DNA from 2 places in the Thauera sp. 27 genome. Region 2 is predicted to be linked to the other one. Evidence: predicted binding sites of a transcription regulator. Region 2 holds the regulator's gene; the other holds the start of a gene.

Region 1 (9,170 bases), on a different contig from region 2:
CAAGGGCGGACCAGGCTCGACGCCGACGGCCGGCGCGCCTGCATCGCCGCACTGCAACGCCCACAACCCCGGCTCGCCCTCGGCCGCGCGCTGCGCGGCGTGGCCAGTGCCATGCTGGACGTCTCCGACGGCCTGCTCGGCGATCTTCGCCACATTCTGGAACGCTCGCACACCGGTGCGCTGATCGAAACCGCGGCGCTGCCGCTCGCCCGCCTGCTTGCAACCGGCGCCGACCCGGTCTTGTGCAGACACTGCCTGCTCGCAGGGGGCGACGACTACGAACTGCTTTTCTGCGCCCCCGCTGCGCGACGTGACACCGTACGGGCGCTCGCCACAAAGCTCGAGTTGCCCGTGCACCGCATCGGCAGCCTCACCGCTGATAGCGGCAGCATCCACATGCGCGAAGCCGACGGCACGCTGGCCCCCCTCGCGCCCAACGGCTACGATCACTTTGCCTGATGCACTGCGAACCATTTCGCCCGAATCAATCCCTCCTGGTACGCAGGCACGCGTCGAACAACACAGATCGGATCACGAGATGCGCCCCACTCTTCGCCTGATGATGAGCCACCCCGCCCACTTCATTTCGCTGGGTTTCGGCTCCGGCCTGTCGCCCTGGGCGCCGGGAACCATGGGCACGCTGCTCGCATGGGCGCTTTACCCGCTGATCCGCGTCCCACTGTCCGAGTTCGTCTTCCTTGCCCTGCTCGCAGCCCTGTTCATCGCCGGCGTACTGGCCGCCGAGCGCACGGGGCGCGCACTCGGCGTGCCCGACCACGGCGGTATCGTGTGGGACGAAATGGTCGCCACCTGGCTGGTGCTGGCCTTCACGCCGCCAACCCTGCTCTGGCAGGCGGTCGCGGTGGCCTTGTTCCGCTTCTTCGACATCGTCAAGCCGCCCCCCGTACGCTGGGCCGATCGCAGTTTCAAGGGCGGCTTCGGGGTGATGTTCGACGACCTGGTCGCGGCCGGCTATACCCTGCTCGCACTCGCCATCCTGGTTGCCATCGTCGGCGCGTAAAGCCATGACCGACACCGAACTCGACACCCTCGCCCAACAGGTCGGCCAGGCGCTCGGCACACGCGGATGGCGGTTGGCGACCGCCGAGTCCTGCACCGGCGGCTGGATCGCAGAGGCCGTTACCGCGATCGGCGGCAGCTCGGCCTGGTTCGACCGCGGCTTCGTCACCTACTCCAACGAAGCCAAGATCGACATGCTGGGCGTATCCGCCCACACCCTCGCAACCCAAGGTGCGGTCAGCGAGGCCACCGTTCGCGAGATGGCCGCCGGGGCACTTGATCGCAGCATCGCCACGGTCGCCGTCGCCGTATCCGGCATTGCCGGCCCCAGCGGCGGCAGCCCGGCCAAGCCCGTGGGCACGGTGTGCATCGGCTGGGCCTTGCGCGCCGGCGAGCAAAGCGCCCTGACCCTGCATTTCGCCGGCGATCGTAGCGCCGTGCGCAGACAGACCGTGATCCGCGCACTGCAGGGCGTACTTGCACTGGCGCACTGACGCGAGCCTGCCCCGTCCGCTTCGGCAACTCCGCCGTTTGCTGTATTTTCATACACGTCTTAAACTAGCGGCACCAGGCGCGGCCGTCCGCATGCCTGCAATCTTTGTGCCATAATCCGCCAATCACACAGGACGCACCTCCATGGACGACAACAAGGCCAAGGCCCTCGCCGCCGCGCTCTCCCAGATCGAAAAGCAGTTCGGCAAAGGGTCGATCATGCGCATGGGCGACGGCAACGTCGAACGTGACATCCAGACCGTCTCCACCGGCTCGCTCGGCCTCGACATCGCGCTCGGCCTCGGTGGTCTGCCGCGCGGCCGGGTCGTCGAGATCTACGGCCCGGAATCCTCGGGCAAGACCACGCTGACCCTGCAGGTGATCGCCGAGATGCAGAAGCTGGGCGGCACGGCAGCCTTCATTGACGCCGAGCACGCGCTCGACGTCGGCTACGCGGAGAAGCTTGGCGTCAATATCCAGGACCTGCTCATCTCGCAGCCCGACACCGGCGAGCAGGCGCTCGAGATCGCCGACATGCTGGTGCGCTCCGGCGGCGTGGACGTGGTCGTCGTCGACTCGGTCGCCGCGCTCACCCCCAAGGCCGAGATCGAGGGCGAGATGGGCGACCAGCTCCCCGGCCTGCAGGCGCGCCTGATGTCGCAAGCGCTACGCAAGCTCACCGCCAACATCAAGCGCACCAACACGCTGGTGATCTTCATCAACCAGATCCGCATGAAGATCGGCGTCATGTTCGGTAGCCCGGAGACCACCACGGGCGGCAATGCACTCAAGTTCTATGCCTCCGTGCGCATGGACATCCGCCGCACCGGCACGATCAAGAAGGGCGACGAGGTGGTCGGCTCCGAAACCCGAGTCAAGGTCGTCAAGAACAAGGTCTCGCCCCCCTTCAAGGAAGCCCACTTCGACATCCTCTACGGCGAAGGCATCTCGCGCGAGGGCGAGATCATCGATCTGGGCGTGACACACAAGATCGTCGACAAGTCCGGCGCCTGGTATGCCTACCAGGGCGACAAGATCGGCCAGGGCAAGGACAACTCACGCGAATTCCTGCGTGCGAATCCGACGCTTGCGCGCGAAATCGAAAACAAGGTCCGCGTCGCCGTCGGCCTGCCCGAACTGCCGCCAGCGGCACCGGCAACGGCCACGGAAAGCTGAGCCTAGCCAGGACACCATGGGCGCCCCCAGCCTGCGCGAACGCGCGCTTCGCCATCTTGCCCGCCGCGACCACTCGCGCGCGGAGCTGGCGCGCAAGCTGGCCGCCCACGGCGAGGCCGACGAGGTGCAGGCAGTGATCGAGCGCATGGGCGAGCTCGGCCTGCAGTCCGACAGCCGCTACGCCGAAGCCTACGTGCGCACCCGTGCCAACCGCTTCGGCGGCAGCCGCCTGCGCAGCGAGCTGACGCGGCGCGGGATCGACCGTGAACTGATCGAGGCAACACTCGCCACGGAGTGCGTAGAATCGGAACTGGAGCGTGCCCGCGCAGTGCTGCGCAGCCGCTTCCAGGCGGCCCCGGCGGATGCGCGCGAATGGGCGCGCCAGGCCCGTTTCCTGCAAACCCGCGGCTTTGCACCCGAACTGATCCGCAAGCTGCTGAAAGAACCCCGCGATGAGTCTGCTTAAGGTCTCCAGCCTGCAAAAGCGCTACAAGGCGCGCACCGTGGTCCACGACGTCGGCTTCGAGGTCGGCTCGGGCGAGGTCGTCGGCCTGCTCGGCCCCAACGGCGCCGGCAAGACCACCTGTTTCTACATGATCGTAGGCTTGGTCCGTGCCGACGGCGGCCAGATCAACCTCGACGGCACCGACCTCACCCACCTGCCGATCCACGCCCGTGCGCGTCTGGGCCTGTCCTACCTGCCGCAGGAGATGAGCGTCTTCCGCAAGCTCACCGTGGCCGAAAACATCCGTGCCGTGCTCGAGCTCCAGGGGCTCGAGGCGCACCAGGTGAAGACCCGGCTCGACGAACTGCTGCTCGAGCTTGGCATCAACCACCTGCGCGACAACACCGCCGTCTCACTCTCCGGCGGCGAGCGCCGACGTTGCGAGATCGCGCGCGCACTTGCAACCGACCCGCGCCTGATCCTCCTCGACGAACCCTTCGCAGGGGTCGACCCGATCGCGGTCATCGACATCCAGAAGATCATCCGCTTCCTCAAGGAGCGCGGCATCGGCGTGCTGATCACGGACCACAACGTGCGCGAGACGCTCGGCATCTGCGATCGTGCGTACATCATCAGCGAAGGCCGGGTACTGGCAAGCGGCGAACCGGCCGAGATCATCGACAACGAAAGGGTGCGCCAGGTTTACCTGGGCGAGCATTTCCGCCTGTGAATCCGCGCGCGCGTCGACAGCGATGAAACCAAGCCTCCAGCTCAAGCTCTCCCAGCACCTTACCCTGACGCCGCAGCTGCAGCAGTCGATCAAGCTGCTGCAGCTGTCGACCATCGAGCTGAACCAGGAGATCGAGCGCTTCCTGCTCGAGAACCCGATGCTCGAGCGCAGCGACGGCGACGGTGTCGAGTTCGTACCACCGCTACCACCGGGCAGCCCCCCCGAGCACGAGGCCAGACAGCAACAGGCAAACACCCCCGAGGCGCCAGCCAGCGCTGCGGACAGCGAGGCCGGCGACCATGCCGACCATGGCAGCGCCGACGAAGGCATGGACTGGTCCAATGTCGGCAGCGGCGCATCGAGCCGCAGCGAGGACGACGACGACGTCGATTACCAGGAACTGCAGGCGGCTGGCGTCTCCCTGCGTGAACATCTCGACCAGCAGGTGTCGCTGTCGCCGCTGTCAGACCGCGACCGCGCCCTCGTGCGCTTCATCATCGAAGCCTTGGATGACGACGGCTACCTTCACCAGCCGCTCGATGAGCTCCTCGAACTGCTTCCGGACGACGCCGACGTCGATGTCGATGACCTGAACATCGCGCTGCGCCACGTACAGAACCTCGAGCCCGCAGGCATCGGCGCGCGCAGCCCCAGCGAATGCCTGTCGCTGCAGCTCCGTACCCTGCCGGCTTCGGCGACGCGCACGCTCGCGCTCGAGATCGTCGACAAGCACCTCGAGCTGCTCGCCGAGCGCAACTTCGTCAAGCTCAAGAAGCTGACCGGCTGCGACGACGAAGCCCTGCGCGCCGCCCATGCCCTGATCTGCAGCCTCGACCCCCACCCCGGCTCGCGTTACTCGAACGCCGAGACGCGCTACGTACTGCCGGATGTGGTCGTACGCAAGCTGCGCGGGCGGTGGACGGTCAGCCTGAACCAGGAGGCAATGCCGCGTCTGCGCATCAACCGCCTGTATGCCAGCCTGCTGCAGCAGAACCGCGGCCAGGGTGGCGGCCTGAGCGGACAGTTGCAGGAGGCACGCTGGCTGATCAAGAACGTGCAGCAGCGCTTCGACACCATCCTCCGGGTGTCCCAGGCCATCGTTGACCAGCAGAGGCAGTTCTTCGATCATGGGGAGGTGGCAATGCGGCCACTCACCCTCCGGGAGATCGCGGACCAACTCGAGCTGCACGAGTCCACCGTGTCGCGCGTGACCACGCAGAAGTACATGGCGAGTCCGCGCGGGGTGTTCGAACTCAAGTATTTCTTCGGTAGTCACGTCGCCACCGACACCGGTGGAGCGGCCTCGTCCACGGCGATTCGCGCGCTGATTCGCCAACTGGTCGACGCCGAGGACAGCAAGAAACCGCTGTCCGACGCCAAGATTGCCGAAGTCCTTGGCCAGCAGGGTATCGTGGTCGCACGGCGCACGATCGCCAAGTATCGCGAATCCCTCAATATCCCGCCGGTCAGCCTGCGCAAATCCATCTGACAAAAACAGGAGTCAACATGAATCTCAACATCACCGGGCGCCACGTCGAAGTCACTCCGGCCATTCGCGACTACGTCACCTCCAAGCTTGATCGCGTCATCCGTCACTTCGACAACGTCACCAGTGTCGCGGTGATCCTCTCGGTCGAGAAGCTCAAGCAGAAGGCCGAGGTCACCCTGCACGTGCGCGGCAAGGACATCTTCGTCGAAAGCGATGATGCCGACCTGTACGCGGCCATCGACGCGATGACCGACAAGCTCGACCGCCAGGTGCAGAAGTACAAGCAGAAACTGGCCGACCACAACCACGAGACGATCAAGCACCAGGCCCCCGAAGCCTGACGCTTTCGTTTCAGCCCCACGTCCGGGGTATGGTTATAATGCGCCCGTTTCCAAGACGCGGCGCCAGCATGCCCCGGGACGGCCGGTCGCACCCTGCGACCGGAATGCCTGCGATATTGCGCGAACCCTCCAGCGAATGAGCCTGATATCCCAACTCCTGCCACTGTCCAATGTGGTGGTCGACCTCGACGCGAGCAGCAAGAAGCGCGTCTTCGAGCAGGCGGGCCTGCTGTTCGAAAACAATCAGGGCATCGGGCGCAGCACCGTGTTCGATAGCCTGTTCGCGAGAGAGCGCCTCGGCTCCACTGGCCTCGGCCAGGGCATTGCGATTCCGCACGGGCGCATCAAGGGTCTCAAGGAGGCGGCAGGTGCGTTCCTGCGCCTTGCGAGCCCGGTGCAGTTCGACTCGCCCGATGGCCGCCCGGTGAACATGTTGTTCGTGCTGCTGGTCCCCGAGCAAGCCAACGAGACCCACCTGCAACTGCTCTCCGAGCTGGCTCAGATGTTCAGCGACCGCGGCTTCCGCGAAGCGCTGCAAGCCGCGCCGGATGCAGACCATATCCACCAGATGTTCATGAACTGGGGCGCCGATGCGGCAGACCAGCGTCGCGCGGCTGTATGAGGCGCATCGCGACAACCTGCAGCTGAACCACATCAGCGGCAACCTCGGCGCGAGCCTCGCGGTCGCCGAAGACCGCATGTGGCCGGCCGATCTCGTCGGCCACCTCAACCTCATCCACCCCACACGGCTGCAGGTCATGGGCGCTGCGGAGCTCGAATGGGCGCGCCGCCAGTCAAACGACAAGGTTGCTCACCACCTCAACGAGATCTGCTCCGCGCACCCGCCAGCCCTGATCGTCGCCGACGGCTGCGAAGTTCCCAATATCGTGCATGGGGTTTGCGTGGCACACGACGTCGCACTGTTCAGCGCAGCCCACCCATCGGCAAGCGTGATCGACCAGTTGCGGCTCTACCTGTCGCGCGAGCTGGCGGAGAAGACCTCGCTGCACGGCGTGTTCATGGATGTGCTCGGACTGGGCGTACTGATCACCGGCGACTCGGGTGCAGGCAAATCGGAGCTCGCGCTGGAGCTCATTTCCCGCGGTCACGGCCTGGTGGCCGATGACGTCGTCGAACTGTCGCGCATCGCTCCCACCGTACTCGAGGGGCGCAGCCCCGAGATGCTGCAGGACTTCATCGAAGTGCGCGGCCTGGGCATTCTCAACATCCGCACCATCTTCGGTGAAACGGCGTGCCGCCGGAAGATGCGCCTGCGCCTGATCTGCCACCTCGAGCGCCGCCAGCCGGGCCCCGGCGATCCCAGCCGCCTGCCCTTGCAGCAAGAGGTCCAGGACATCCTGGGCGTTGCAATTGCACGCGTCGTGCTGCCGGTTGCGGCTGGCCGTAACCTGGCCGTTCTGCTCGAGGCGGCGGTGCGCTCGACCATCCTGCAATTGCGTGGCATCGATTCGACCCAGGACTTCATCGAACGCCAGACGCGGGCGATGACGCCGCCGGAAGACTGATGCAGGCGGCGCGATGAGAACGCCGATACGCTATCTGCTGATCACGATCGGCATCCTCATCGCGCTCGTCGCTGCACTTGCCGCCTGGATCGCACTGCGCTTCGACGCCAACGACCACCGCGAGCGCATCGCCGCCGAGTTCATGCGCCACACCGGTCGGTCGCTGCAGATCGATGGCACCCTGAATCTCTCGTTCTATCCATGGCTGGGCATCGAGGCAAGGGATGCCGTCCTTGCCGATGCGCCAGGTTTCGGCGACGCCCCCTTTGCCCGCATTGCCAGGCTGCAGGCCCGCGCACGCCTGTTGCCGCTGCTGCGCGGCGAACTCGACATCGACCGCATCGCCATCGACGGCCTCGCCCTCAAGTTGGTGCGTGCGGCCGACGGGCGTACGAACTGGTCGACGGCGGACGCGGACACTGCGGGGAGCGCGCCAGCCGCAGCGCCCCGGGGCGACACCGCGACGACGGCCGGCGCACTCGCACTCGCGATTGGGGGCATCGACATCCAGGGGGCGAGCGTGTCGTGGACCGATCTCCGCGACAACACCCAGCTGCAACTCACCAAGCTCCAGCTTCAGGCAAGCGAGATCAGGCCGGGAGCACCCTTCCCGCTGCAATCCAGCTTCACGCTGGGCAGCAGCGGGATGAGCGCGACCATGGACATCGCAATCGACTCGCGTGTCCGCATCAGCATCCAGGACGAGGTGGTCGAGCTATCGGACCTGTCGGTGCGCTTCGGCCGTAGCGACGGCATTCGGCCCCGGGGGCAGATCGAAGCGGCGCTGCGCGCAGACGCCGACTCGATCGTGTTCGAACGGCTGCATGCCATCGTCGACGACACCCGGATCGAAGGCCGCGTTGCCGTCACCGAGCCCACGCGCCCCGCAATTCAGTTCGATCTCGACATCGACAACCTCGACCTGGACGCCTACCTGCCCGCCGGCGCACAGGTCGCGCCCGCCCCGGCGGGCGCCGCAACCGCGGCAGCGCGCAACCCCAGCGCGCTCGTCACGCTCGCTGCCGACGGTCGCCTGCGTGTCGGCCGCCTGCGCGCGCACGGCCTGCAGCTGAGCGAGGTCGACCTCGTCCTGCAGGCCGAGGACGGACAGCTCAGGCTCGCCCCACTGTCGGCCTCGCTCTACGGCGGACGCTACAGCGGCAAGGTCGGCATCGATGCGCGCCGCAGCCCGCTTCGGCTCACGCTCGATGAGCGTCTCGAGGACATTCAGCTCGCCCCCTTCCTGCGCGACTTCAGCGGCACGGAAGCACGCATCGCAGGCCGCGCCACGGTGCAGGCCCGCCTGCAGGGCAACGCCGACAGCACCGACAGCCTGCGCCGCAGCATCACCGGCCAGGTGGACCTGCGCATCGTCGATGGCGCGCTGAAGGGCATCAACATCGCCCAGATGATGCGCGAGGCGTCCGCCCGCATACGTGGAACGGCAGCGCCCTCTCCGAGCGGGCGAAACGAGACCGACTTCACGGATCTGAGCGCGACACTTCGCATCGCCAACGGCCAGGTCCGCAATGACGACCTCGCGCTGCGCGCGCCCCTGCTCAGACTCACCGGCGCCGGCAGCGCCAGCCTGATCAACGAGACCATCGACTACCGGCTGCGCGCCAGCGCCGTCGCAACCCTGGCCGGACAAGGCGGTGACGAACTCGCCAGCCTGCGCGGACTCACCATCCCCATCCGCATCAGCGGCCCGTTTGCCGAGCCCAGGTTCGCACTCGACATCGAATCGCTGGTGGCGGACAGCTTGCGCGAACGCGCAGCCGAGCGCATCGATGAGCGCATCCGCGAGCGCGTACCCGAGGGCGTGCAGGACACACTACGCCGCGGCCTTCGCGACCTGCTGCGCTGAACGCTGCCGCCCCTTGCGACCCAGCCGCCGCGGCTGATACCCTCGTCCGCTTTGCAGCAGAATTTCGGCCGCCCATGACCACCC
Region 2 (9,170 bases):
ACGATCCTCAGTGGTGATGACCACCGGCCCCATGCACGTGACCGTGGCTGATCTCCTCCGCGCTTGCGGCGCGGACTTCGGCCACCGTGACGTCGAACACGAGTGCAACCCCAGCGAGCGGATGGTTGCCATCGACCACCACCTTGCCGTCGGCGATGTCGGTGATGCGATAGACGAGGTCCTCCTCGCCATCCTCGGACACACGCTCGAAGCTCATGCCGATCTCGATGTTATCGGGGAACAGCTTGGCATCCTCGACCAGGATCAGCTCTTCGTCGTAGTCGCCGAAAGCGTCTTCCGGCTGCAGTTTGACCTGCAGCTTTTCGCCAACCTTCTTGCCGTGCAGGGCCTCTTCGAGCACCGGGAAGATGCCGTCGTAGCCGCCATGCAGATAGACCAGCGGGTGCTGGCCATCGTCGATGACGGCGCCGTCCGGGTCGCGCACGGTGTACTGCAGCGTCACGACGCTGTTCTTGACGATCTCATTTTGCATTGCGGGATTCCAGTTCCTTGACCAATTCAAAAACCGCGGCGGCATGGCCGCGAGGCATCACATCGTAGAGTGCGTGGCGGACCCTGCCTGCCTTGTCGATGATGAAGGTCGACCGCCGCACACCCATCTTCCTGACTCCGTCGACTTCCCGCTCCTGCCAGACCTTGTAGAGCCGGCAAGCCTCGGTGTCCGTATCCGACAACAGGCGAATCGACAGGCCTTCCTTGTCGCGGAACTCGGCATGCGTCAGACAATCGTCGGGGCTCACGCCCACCACGATGCAGTCGTAGCGGGCAAACTCGTCCTCATGGTCGCTGAAATCGGCGGCCTGGAGCGTGCAACCCGGCGTGTTGTCACGGGGATAGAAATAGAGCACCACATTCTGCTTGCCGACCTGCGACGCGAGGTCGAAAATTTCCATGTCGGCATCCGGCAGTGAAAACGCGGGGGCGATGTCTCCGCTCTGCAGCATGTGTTCTCCCTGATGTGGAGGGGATTCTAGCCGAGACACCCGGCCAGCACTACCGGCGTGGAGGTTGACTTGCGATTGGTTCAGCACTGAGAGCTCCTCCCTGGCTTGTTGTCGCGCTTCGGGGTGCCGCCTGCCGACACCATGGAGAAGCAATAGCCCAGATCCGGCCCGGGCTCAAGACGCAGCGCATCATTGCATGGGCGCGGGGCCGGCAATCGATCATCTGCCGCACGGCTACAGAGGGGGCCCATGCCCGAATTCACATACCCCGAGAACCCAGCCCCCGAGGCTCCACCGCCACGCCCTCTCGTCGCCTTGCCCGCAACCATGCGGGCCATGGTGCTCGAGCGCAGTGGCGAACCTCTGCGCGCTCGGGCGCTCGCTCTGCCCCGACCTGGACACGGGCAGGTTCTGCTGCGGGTCGAAGCCTGCGGAGTCTGCCGCACCGACCTGCACCTGGTCGACGGAGAACTACCCGACCCGCTGCTGCCGATGATCCCCGGACACGAGATCGTCGGACGAGTCGCCGCCCTCGGCACGGGGGTGAGCGGCTTGGCACCCGGCCAGCGCATCGGCGTCCCCTGGCTGGGTTGGACTTGCGGCCGGTGCGATTTCTGCACCAGCGCACGCGAGAACCTGTGCGACGAAGCGCGTTTCACCGGCTATCAGATCCAGGGCGGCTATGCCGAATACACCGTGGCCGACGCCCGCTACTGCTTTGCGCTGGACGATGCGCTCGATGCCGCCGAAGCCGCGCCGCTGCTGTGCGCGGGCCTGATCGGTTACCGCGCGCTGGGCCTGGCCGGCGCAGCGCAGCGCATTGGGTTGTACGGCTTCGGTGCAGCCGCCCACATCATCGCCCAGGTGGCACGCTGGCAGGGCCGCGAGGTGTATGCCTTCACGCGCGTCGGCGACACCGCCAGCCAGGCCTTCGCGCACCATCTCGGCGCGACATGGGCCGGTAGCGCTACCGACAAGCCGCCCCACCCTCTCGATGCAGCGCTGATCTTTGCCCCTGCGGGCGAGCTCGTACCCGCCGCCCTGCGTGCGCTGGCCAAGGGCGGCACGGTGGTGTGCGCGGGCATCCACATGAGCGACATTCCGTCCTTTCCCTACGACATCCTGTGGGGCGAGCGCCGCATCGTGTCGGTAGCCAACCTCACCCGCAGCGATGGCGACGCCTTCCTGGCGCTTGCCCCGCGCGTACCTGTCCGTACCGAGATCACCCGTTTTGCACTCGAAGATGCCAACCTGGCGCTCGAACGGCTCAGGCGTGGCGAGCTTCAGGGCGCAGCCGTGCTCGTGCCCTGAGCGCACATCGCACACCGCAGGATTGATGCGGGTCGGCGCACGGTTGACCGTGATGCTTGCCATTGGCACACAACTGTTTAAAATTACAGCCAGCTCATGGAGGCCGACATGTCTGCCCGCAACGAAACCCTTACCGCACGCCAGCAGGAAATCCTCGACTTCATCCGCAGCACCGTCGAGTCCGAAGGCCGCCCGCCCACCCGCGCCGAAGTCTGCACCGCGTTCGGCTTTCGCTCGCCCAACGCGGCCGAAACCCACCTGCGCGCACTGGCCGCCAAAGGCGCAATCCTGCTCGAGGAAGGTCGCGCCCGCGGCATCCGCCTGGCCGAAGCACTCGGCCTGCCACTGGTCGGACGAGTGGCTGCAGGCAGCCCCATCCTTGCCGCCGAGCATGTCGAGGCCCGCTATCAGCTCGACGCCTCCCTGTTCTCGCCCAAGGCCGACTACCTGCTGAGGGTGCGTGGCATGAGCATGCGTGATGCCGGCATCCTCGACGGCGACCTGATCGCCGTTCACCGCAGCAGCGAGGCCCGCAACGGACAGATCGTCGTTGCCCGCGTCGAGGATGACGTCACCGTCAAGACCCTGCAGCGCAAGGGCGCAGTGGTCGAGTTGCTGCCCGCCAACCCGGATTACACACCCATCGTGGTGGACACCCGGCGCGACGAACTCGTCATCGAAGGGGTCATGGTCGGCCTGATCCGCAAGGATCACTGAGCCCCCGTCACCCAGCGGCTTTAGTCTCATCGTGCCGTCCTGCCCGCATCGCTCCCAATGGCTGCATCCCTGCGCCACGCCCCCTCTGCTGCGCCGCTGGCGGCCGTACTCGACGCCCTGCCCGCCGGCAGCGTCTGGCAGGCCAGCCGGATTGCCGACCATGCAGACACCTGCCATCCGAGCGGTTTCGCCGCGCTCGATCGTGAACTGCCCGGGGGTGGCTGGCCGGCTGGCGCGCTGATCGAACTGCTGCTCGACCAGCCCGGCGTGGGCGAGTTATCCCTGCTGCTGCCGCTGCTCGGCGGCGCCCCTGCCGAGCGCTGGATCACCCTGGTCTCCCCGCCCTTGCTACCCTATGCACCCGCCCTCGCCGACGCTGGCGTCGCCCTCTCGCGGCTGTTGCTGGTTCGCCCGCCTCAAGCCAGAGATGCCGTATGGGCTGCACGCCAGGCAGCAGCCTCCGGCAGCTGTGCAGCCGTGCTCGCCTGGCTGCACATGCCGGACAACACGGCGCTGCGCCGACTGCAACTGGCGGCCGAGGCAGGCGCCACACCATTGTTCCTGTTCCGTCCCCTCGCTGCCGCCCGCCAGTCCTCGCCTGCGGCGCTGCGCCTGTGCCTGACACCCGCGGCCGGCCAGCTCCGGGTCGATATCCTCAAGCGTCGCGGCCCGCCCTTGGCACGCCCGCTCCTGCTGCCGATCCGCTGACGGGCTCCGCCTTTCGCCATGCTCTGGCTCGCCATCCTGCTGCCCGACCTGCCGCTCCAGGTCTTCACCCGTGGCCTGCGCGACGTACCGGCCATCGCCATCACCGCCGACAAGCCTGGCGCGCCGCTGATCGCCGCCAGCGCATCCGCGCAGGCAGCCGGCATCCGTCCCGGGCAGCACGCAACAAGCGCAAGCGCACTGTTGCCCGAGCTCCGCCTGCATGCACGCGTGCCACGACGCGAAGCCGAGGCGCTGAACGAGATCGCAAGCTGGGCAGGACGTTTCACCCCACGCGTAAGCCTGTCCTCTCCGGATGCGGTACTGCTCGAGATCGCCAGCTGCCTGCGCTTGTTCGGCAGCGCTCATGACATCACCACCCAGGTTGCCAGCGGCCTCGCCGCACTCGGCTTTCATGCACGCATCGGCCTTGCCCCCACCCCCCTGGCCGCACGCTGGTTCGCCCGCTGCGGGCGCCCCGCTGGTGAGGACTGGCTGCAGGCCATCGACCAGCTGCCACTGTCCGTTCTCGAGGACGAAGCCGCTTGCGACGCCGACACCCGGGCCCTGCTCGCCGGCCTTGGCCTGCACAGCCTCGGCGAGGCCCGCGACCTGCCTGCAGCCGGGCTGGCGCGCCGCGGCGCCCAGGCAGTGCGCCACTGTCTGGCGCGCGCACGCGGCGAGATGCCCGACCCGCGTCCCTGGTTCGAAGCGGCAGATACGTTCAGCCACGGTCTCGAGTTGCCGGCACCCACCCATCACAGCGAGGCCTTGCTGTTCGCCGCCCGCCGACTGCTTGCCAGCCTGGAAGGCTGGCTGCAGGCGCGACACGCCGCCATCGACCATTGCCAGCTGATCCTCGAGCATGCACATCGCCCCCACAGCAGGCTCGAACTGGTGCTCGGCCAGCCCTGCAGGGATACCGCTGGCCTGCTGACGATCCTGCGTGAGCAACTGGCCCGCCTGGTACTCGAGGCGGACGTCGGCGCCCTCAGGCTGATTGCCGATCGTCCGCTGGCCGCCATTGCGCGCACAGGCGTGCTGTTCGATGACGTCGGCACCCTGCGCGAGCAGGCCGTCCTGCTGCTCGACCGCCTGCGCGCCCGTCTCGGCCAGTCCAGCGTCCACCTGCTTGCCTCCCAGCCCGACCACCGTCCGGAGTCGGCCTGGCGCCAGGGCGATGCAAGCTGCGCCGGCAGTCCCGCACAACACACCTGCAGCGCACACGCGACCCCCCTCGCACGCGAACACAAGGGGCTGCACGTCCGTCCGCTGTGGCTGCTGCCGGAGCCAAAGCCCATCGAGCGCGCAGACTACGTCCTGCTGAGCGAGGCCGAGCGCATCGAGTGCGGCTGGTGGGACGACCATCCGGTGCACCGCGACTACTACCTCGCAAACAACACGGGCCAAGCCCTGTGCTGGATTTTCCAGGCGCTCGACCCGCCCGGGCGCTGGTTCCTGCATGGTTATTTCGCCTGAGCAACGCGACAACGGGCGATGTCATGCAGGAGATAGCAAGTGGCGGGGACGGGCGTAGTACACTTTGCCCCCTCCCCCTTTTTACCCTCCACCCAGTATCTTCTGTGCTTCCGACTGCAATCCAGGATCCTGCAAGCACAAACCGACAACCGACGATGCCCCAGCCCCAACAGCCGAGCCCTACCCCGACCGCCCCCTCCTCTTCACGAGCCACCGATCATGCGCAGGATGCTGTGCTGGCAGGCGATCGCAGCCGCAGACGTGCGCTGTTCTGCCTGCTCCTTTGCCTGGTCGCTCTGCCCGCATCGTGGCTGATCTTTTCCGAGCTCGATCGCTTGTGGCCCGAAATCGCCACACTCGAAGGGCCCACCTTCATGGCTGCGACCACCCTGCTCGGCGCTGCCATGGCCCTCGGACCGCTCGCTGCCGCCATCGGCTTCCTGCTTGCCGTCTGGTTCGGCGTCGATAGCGTCTACCAGCCGCGTCGCCATCCCTCGCCCGCACTCGACCGCTTCATCGTCGGCGCCGGGTTGTTCGTGTGGTTCGCTCCCGCCGCCACTGCAGCGGCGATGGCCATCCAGGCCGTGCTGCGTGGCCGCATCCACTTCGTCCGCCCACCACGCGACTACCTGCTCGCCACCGATCCGATCGCATTCTGGCAAGGCGTCGGTTTCTGGCTGATCATGGGCGCCTTGTTCGCGTTTCTCGCCTGGCGCTACTGGCGTCCGCGCCTGATCCCCAACGCGGCGTCCGAAGATTGACCGTAGCCGGCGCCACATCCAAAGCCCCTTCGGCGCAGCCTTCGCCGGTTGCCCCGAGCGTACCGGGGGCGCTCGCCATCGGCAGACAGCTGCTGCACCACGCCTGGCCCGTGCTGGTCGCGCAACTGCTGTCGATGAGCATGATGGTGGCCGACACCCTCATCGCCGGCCACTACAGCACCAAGGACCTGGCCGCCGTCGCAGTCGGTAGCGGGCTATACATCTCGGTGGTGATGCTGCTGGTCGGCATCCTGCAATCGGTGGCGCCCACGGTCGCACACCATGTCGGCGCCGACCGTCATGACGAGATCGGCCCCGCCCTGCACCAGGGCTTCTGGCTGGCCCTGATGCTGGCCGTACCCGGAACCTTGCTGCTCGCCCACCCCGAGGCATTGCTCGCGCGCGTGGGCGTACCTGCGGACGTTGCCGCCACGGCGAGCAGCTACATGCTGGCTACCGCCTTCGGACTGCCTGCGGTGCTGCTGCACCGCACCTTCTACGCCTTCATCAACGCCCTCGGCCGGCCACGTGTGCTGATGGCGATCAGCTTCATCGCCACCAGCACGCACATCCCGCTGGCGTGGTTCCTCACCCATGGCCTCGGGCCACTGCCCGCACTCGGCGCCCTGGGCTGCGGCATCTCGACCGCACTCGTAAGCTGGCTCGGCTTCGCCTGCGCACTCGCCTACCTGTGGCGAACGCCGGTTTACCGGCGCTACCGCATCTTCGAGCGCTGGCAACCGCCACGTGCACGCGCAATCGGCAGCCTGCTCAGGCTGGGCGTACCGATGGGGCTGTCGACCTTCATCGAGATCACCTCATTCACCCTGATCGCGCTCTTCGTCGCCCGCATCGGCGCCGATGCAGTGGCGGGCCACCGCGTCGTCGCCAACCTCGCCGCCCTCGTCTATATGCTTCCGCTGGCGATGTCGATCGCCACCCTGGTGCTGGTGGGCCAGGCAGCCGGTGCGCGCGACTGGGCGCGCGCACGTGCCACGGTGAGAGTCAGCCTGTGGCTCACCTGCGCATTTGCCGTCACCATCGGTATTGCGCTGTGGCTGGTGCGCGGGCCGGTGATTGCCCTCTCCACCAGCGATCCGGCGGTTCGAGCGGTTGCGCTCGGGCTCATCTTCTACATCTGCATCTACCAGCTCAGCGATGCCATTCAGACCGTCGCCGCCCACGCACTGCGCGGCTTCAAGATCACCCTTCTGCCGATGCTGCTGCACACCGTGTGCTTCTGGGGCATCGGCCTGGCAGGCGGCTACTGGCTGACCTACCACGTCGGCGCACGCACCGAGCAGCCCTCGGTAGCCGGGTTCTGGGAAGCCAGCGTGGCGGCGACGGTCCTGGCTTCCGTCCTGTTCGGCCTGCTGCTGCGCAGCGTGCTGCGCCGCCATCGCGAACTCGACCCCGGGCGCTGAGCACCCGCGGCGCCAGCCCCCAGTCGGCCGCGCTCAGCGCCCCAGCCAGCCCTTGCGCAAGCGCCGTGCGCGCTCGCCACTGCGCGGTGCGAACCTGAGCACGTACCTGTCAACTGCCGGCGGGTCGAGCTCCACGCTGAAGCGCATCAGCTCATCACGACGGAAGGCGTGCAGCTCCACCCGATCGCCCACCTGCCTGCGCTTGAGTTGCGCCTCCAGGCCCTTGGGGCTCAGCCTGAGACCATCGAGCGCGATCAGCACGTCGCCCGCCGACAGGCCGGCACGCTGGGCCGCGCCGCCATCGAACACATTGGCGACGCGCACCTCGCCCTCACCCGCGGCCAGCTTGATGCCCAGGCTGGGGGCCTGGATGCTGGCCTCTGCGTCCAGGTCCACCCCGAACCCCTTGAGCAGGCGTTGCAGCGCCAGATCCTCCGTACCCTCGACCGTATGCTCAAGCCAGCGCGCCAGGCGCGCACCCAGGCCGGCACCGCCCACCTCGCGCACCGCCTGGTAAATACCGTCCTCGGCGACGCCGATACCGGTCTGGCCATGCTCGACCCACAGGCGGCGCATCACATCGTCCAGGCTGCGTTCGCCCGCACTGCCGGCGCGCAGCTGCAGATCAAGCGCGAGCGCGATCAGGGCGCCCTTGGTGTAGTAGCTGACGATGGCGTTGGGCGCGTTCTCGTCCTGGCGGTAGTACTTGGTCCACGCATCGAATGATGATTCGGCCACGCTCTGCTTGAGCCGACCGCTGCCGCGCATCACGTTCGACACCGTCTTGCCCAGCAAACCGAGGTAGTCCTCCGGATCGATCACGCCGCTGCGCACGAGCGCAAGGTCGTCGTAGTAGGACGTGAAGCCTTCGAACGCCCACAGCAGCCTGGTGTGGTTCTCGCGCGACAGATCATAGGGGGCAAAGGCGGCGGGCTTGATGCGTTTGACGTTCCAGGTGTGGAAGTACTCGTGACTGCACAGGCCGAGAAAGGACTTGTAGCCATCGGGCAGGCCCTGCATCCCTTTCCAGGGCAGATCCTCGCGCGCGCACAGAAGCGCCGTCGAGGCACGATGTTCGAGGCCACCGTAGCCATCTCCGACCACCATGGTCAGGAAGGCGTAGTAATCCACTGGCGCCGGGCGACCGAACAGATCGATCTGCCAGGTGCAGATGCGTGCCAGGTCGGCGCACAGGCGTTCGAGGTCGCAGTCGTGGCGTCCGGTCAGCGCAATGTCGTGGGCGACACCCCCGGCCTCGAAGCGGGCCAGGCTGAAGCAACCCATTTCCACCGGGTGGTCGATGAGTTCGTCGTAGTCGGCGGCAAGGTAGCGCCCGAAGCGGCCGCTGCCCTCTCCGCCCGGGCGTCCATCTGCCGGCGGCAGGCTGGTGATCACCCGCCAGTCGGCGAATTCGGCGCCTTCCGGGCGCTCGATGGTGACTGCGCAGGGCATGTCGGTACGCCCCTCGACGGCGAGGAACACGCTGGTGCCATTGAAGAAACCATGCGTACGGTCGAGATGGGCGGAACGTACCGACAGATCCCAGGCATAGACCTCGTAGTGCAGCACCAACGGCTCACCGGCGACCGGGCGCGACACGCGCCAGCTGTGCTTGTCGAGCTTCTCGACCGCGCACGGTCGCCCGGCGCTCTCGGCACGCAGACGCACGATATTGCGCGCGAAGTCGCGGATCATGTAGCTGCCCGGAATCCACGCCGGCAGGCGGAACACCTGCCCGCTCGGGTCGGGGTCGGCCACTATGCAGCTCACCGCAAACAGATGGGCGCCGGGGTTTGACGGGCAAATGC

What was found. The regulator LexA, encoded in region 2, represses DNA repair genes until DNA is damaged. The targets are predictions, from matches to a motif close to ACTGTATNTANATACAGT.
Region 1: the regulator LexA is predicted to act here: its motif matches at 1,554-1,571, upstream of recA (recombinase RecA).

The regions. Positions count from the first base shown of each region.
Region 1 covers NZ_AMXB01000017.1:28,982-38,151, forward strand. Annotated here, with positions in the region: gene thiL (thiamine-phosphate kinase) at 1-459, shown strand, start outside; gene B447_RS11005 (phosphatidylglycerophosphatase A family protein) at 539-1,021, shown strand; gene pncC (nicotinamide-nucleotide amidase) at 1,026-1,514, shown strand; gene recA (recombinase RecA) at 1,657-2,688, shown strand; gene recX (recombination regulator RecX) at 2,705-3,154, shown strand; gene lptB (LPS export ABC transporter ATP-binding protein) at 3,141-3,863, shown strand; gene B447_RS11030 (RNA polymerase factor sigma-54) at 3,886-5,352, shown strand; gene hpf (ribosome hibernation-promoting factor, HPF/YfiA family) at 5,370-5,693, shown strand; gene ptsN (PTS IIA-like nitrogen regulatory protein PtsN) at 5,830-6,315, shown strand; gene hprK (HPr(Ser) kinase/phosphatase) at 6,284-7,219, shown strand; gene B447_RS11050 (AsmA family protein) at 7,233-9,086, shown strand; gene ilvA (threonine ammonia-lyase, biosynthetic) at 9,161-9,170, shown strand, end outside.
Region 2 covers NZ_AMXB01000016.1:57,189-66,358, reverse strand. Annotated here, with positions in the region: gene B447_RS10655 (FKBP-type peptidyl-prolyl cis-trans isomerase) at 8-493, opposite strand; gene B447_RS10650 (peroxiredoxin) at 483-965, opposite strand; gene B447_RS10645 (zinc-dependent alcohol dehydrogenase family protein) at 1,215-2,276, shown strand; gene lexA (transcriptional repressor LexA) at 2,385-2,993, shown strand; gene imuA (translesion DNA synthesis-associated protein ImuA) at 3,051-3,701, shown strand; gene B447_RS10630 (Y-family DNA polymerase) at 3,720-5,177, shown strand; gene B447_RS10625 (hypothetical protein) at 5,333-5,938, shown strand; gene B447_RS10620 (MATE family efflux transporter) at 5,935-7,362, shown strand; gene B447_RS10615 (M61 family metallopeptidase) at 7,396-9,170, opposite strand, start outside.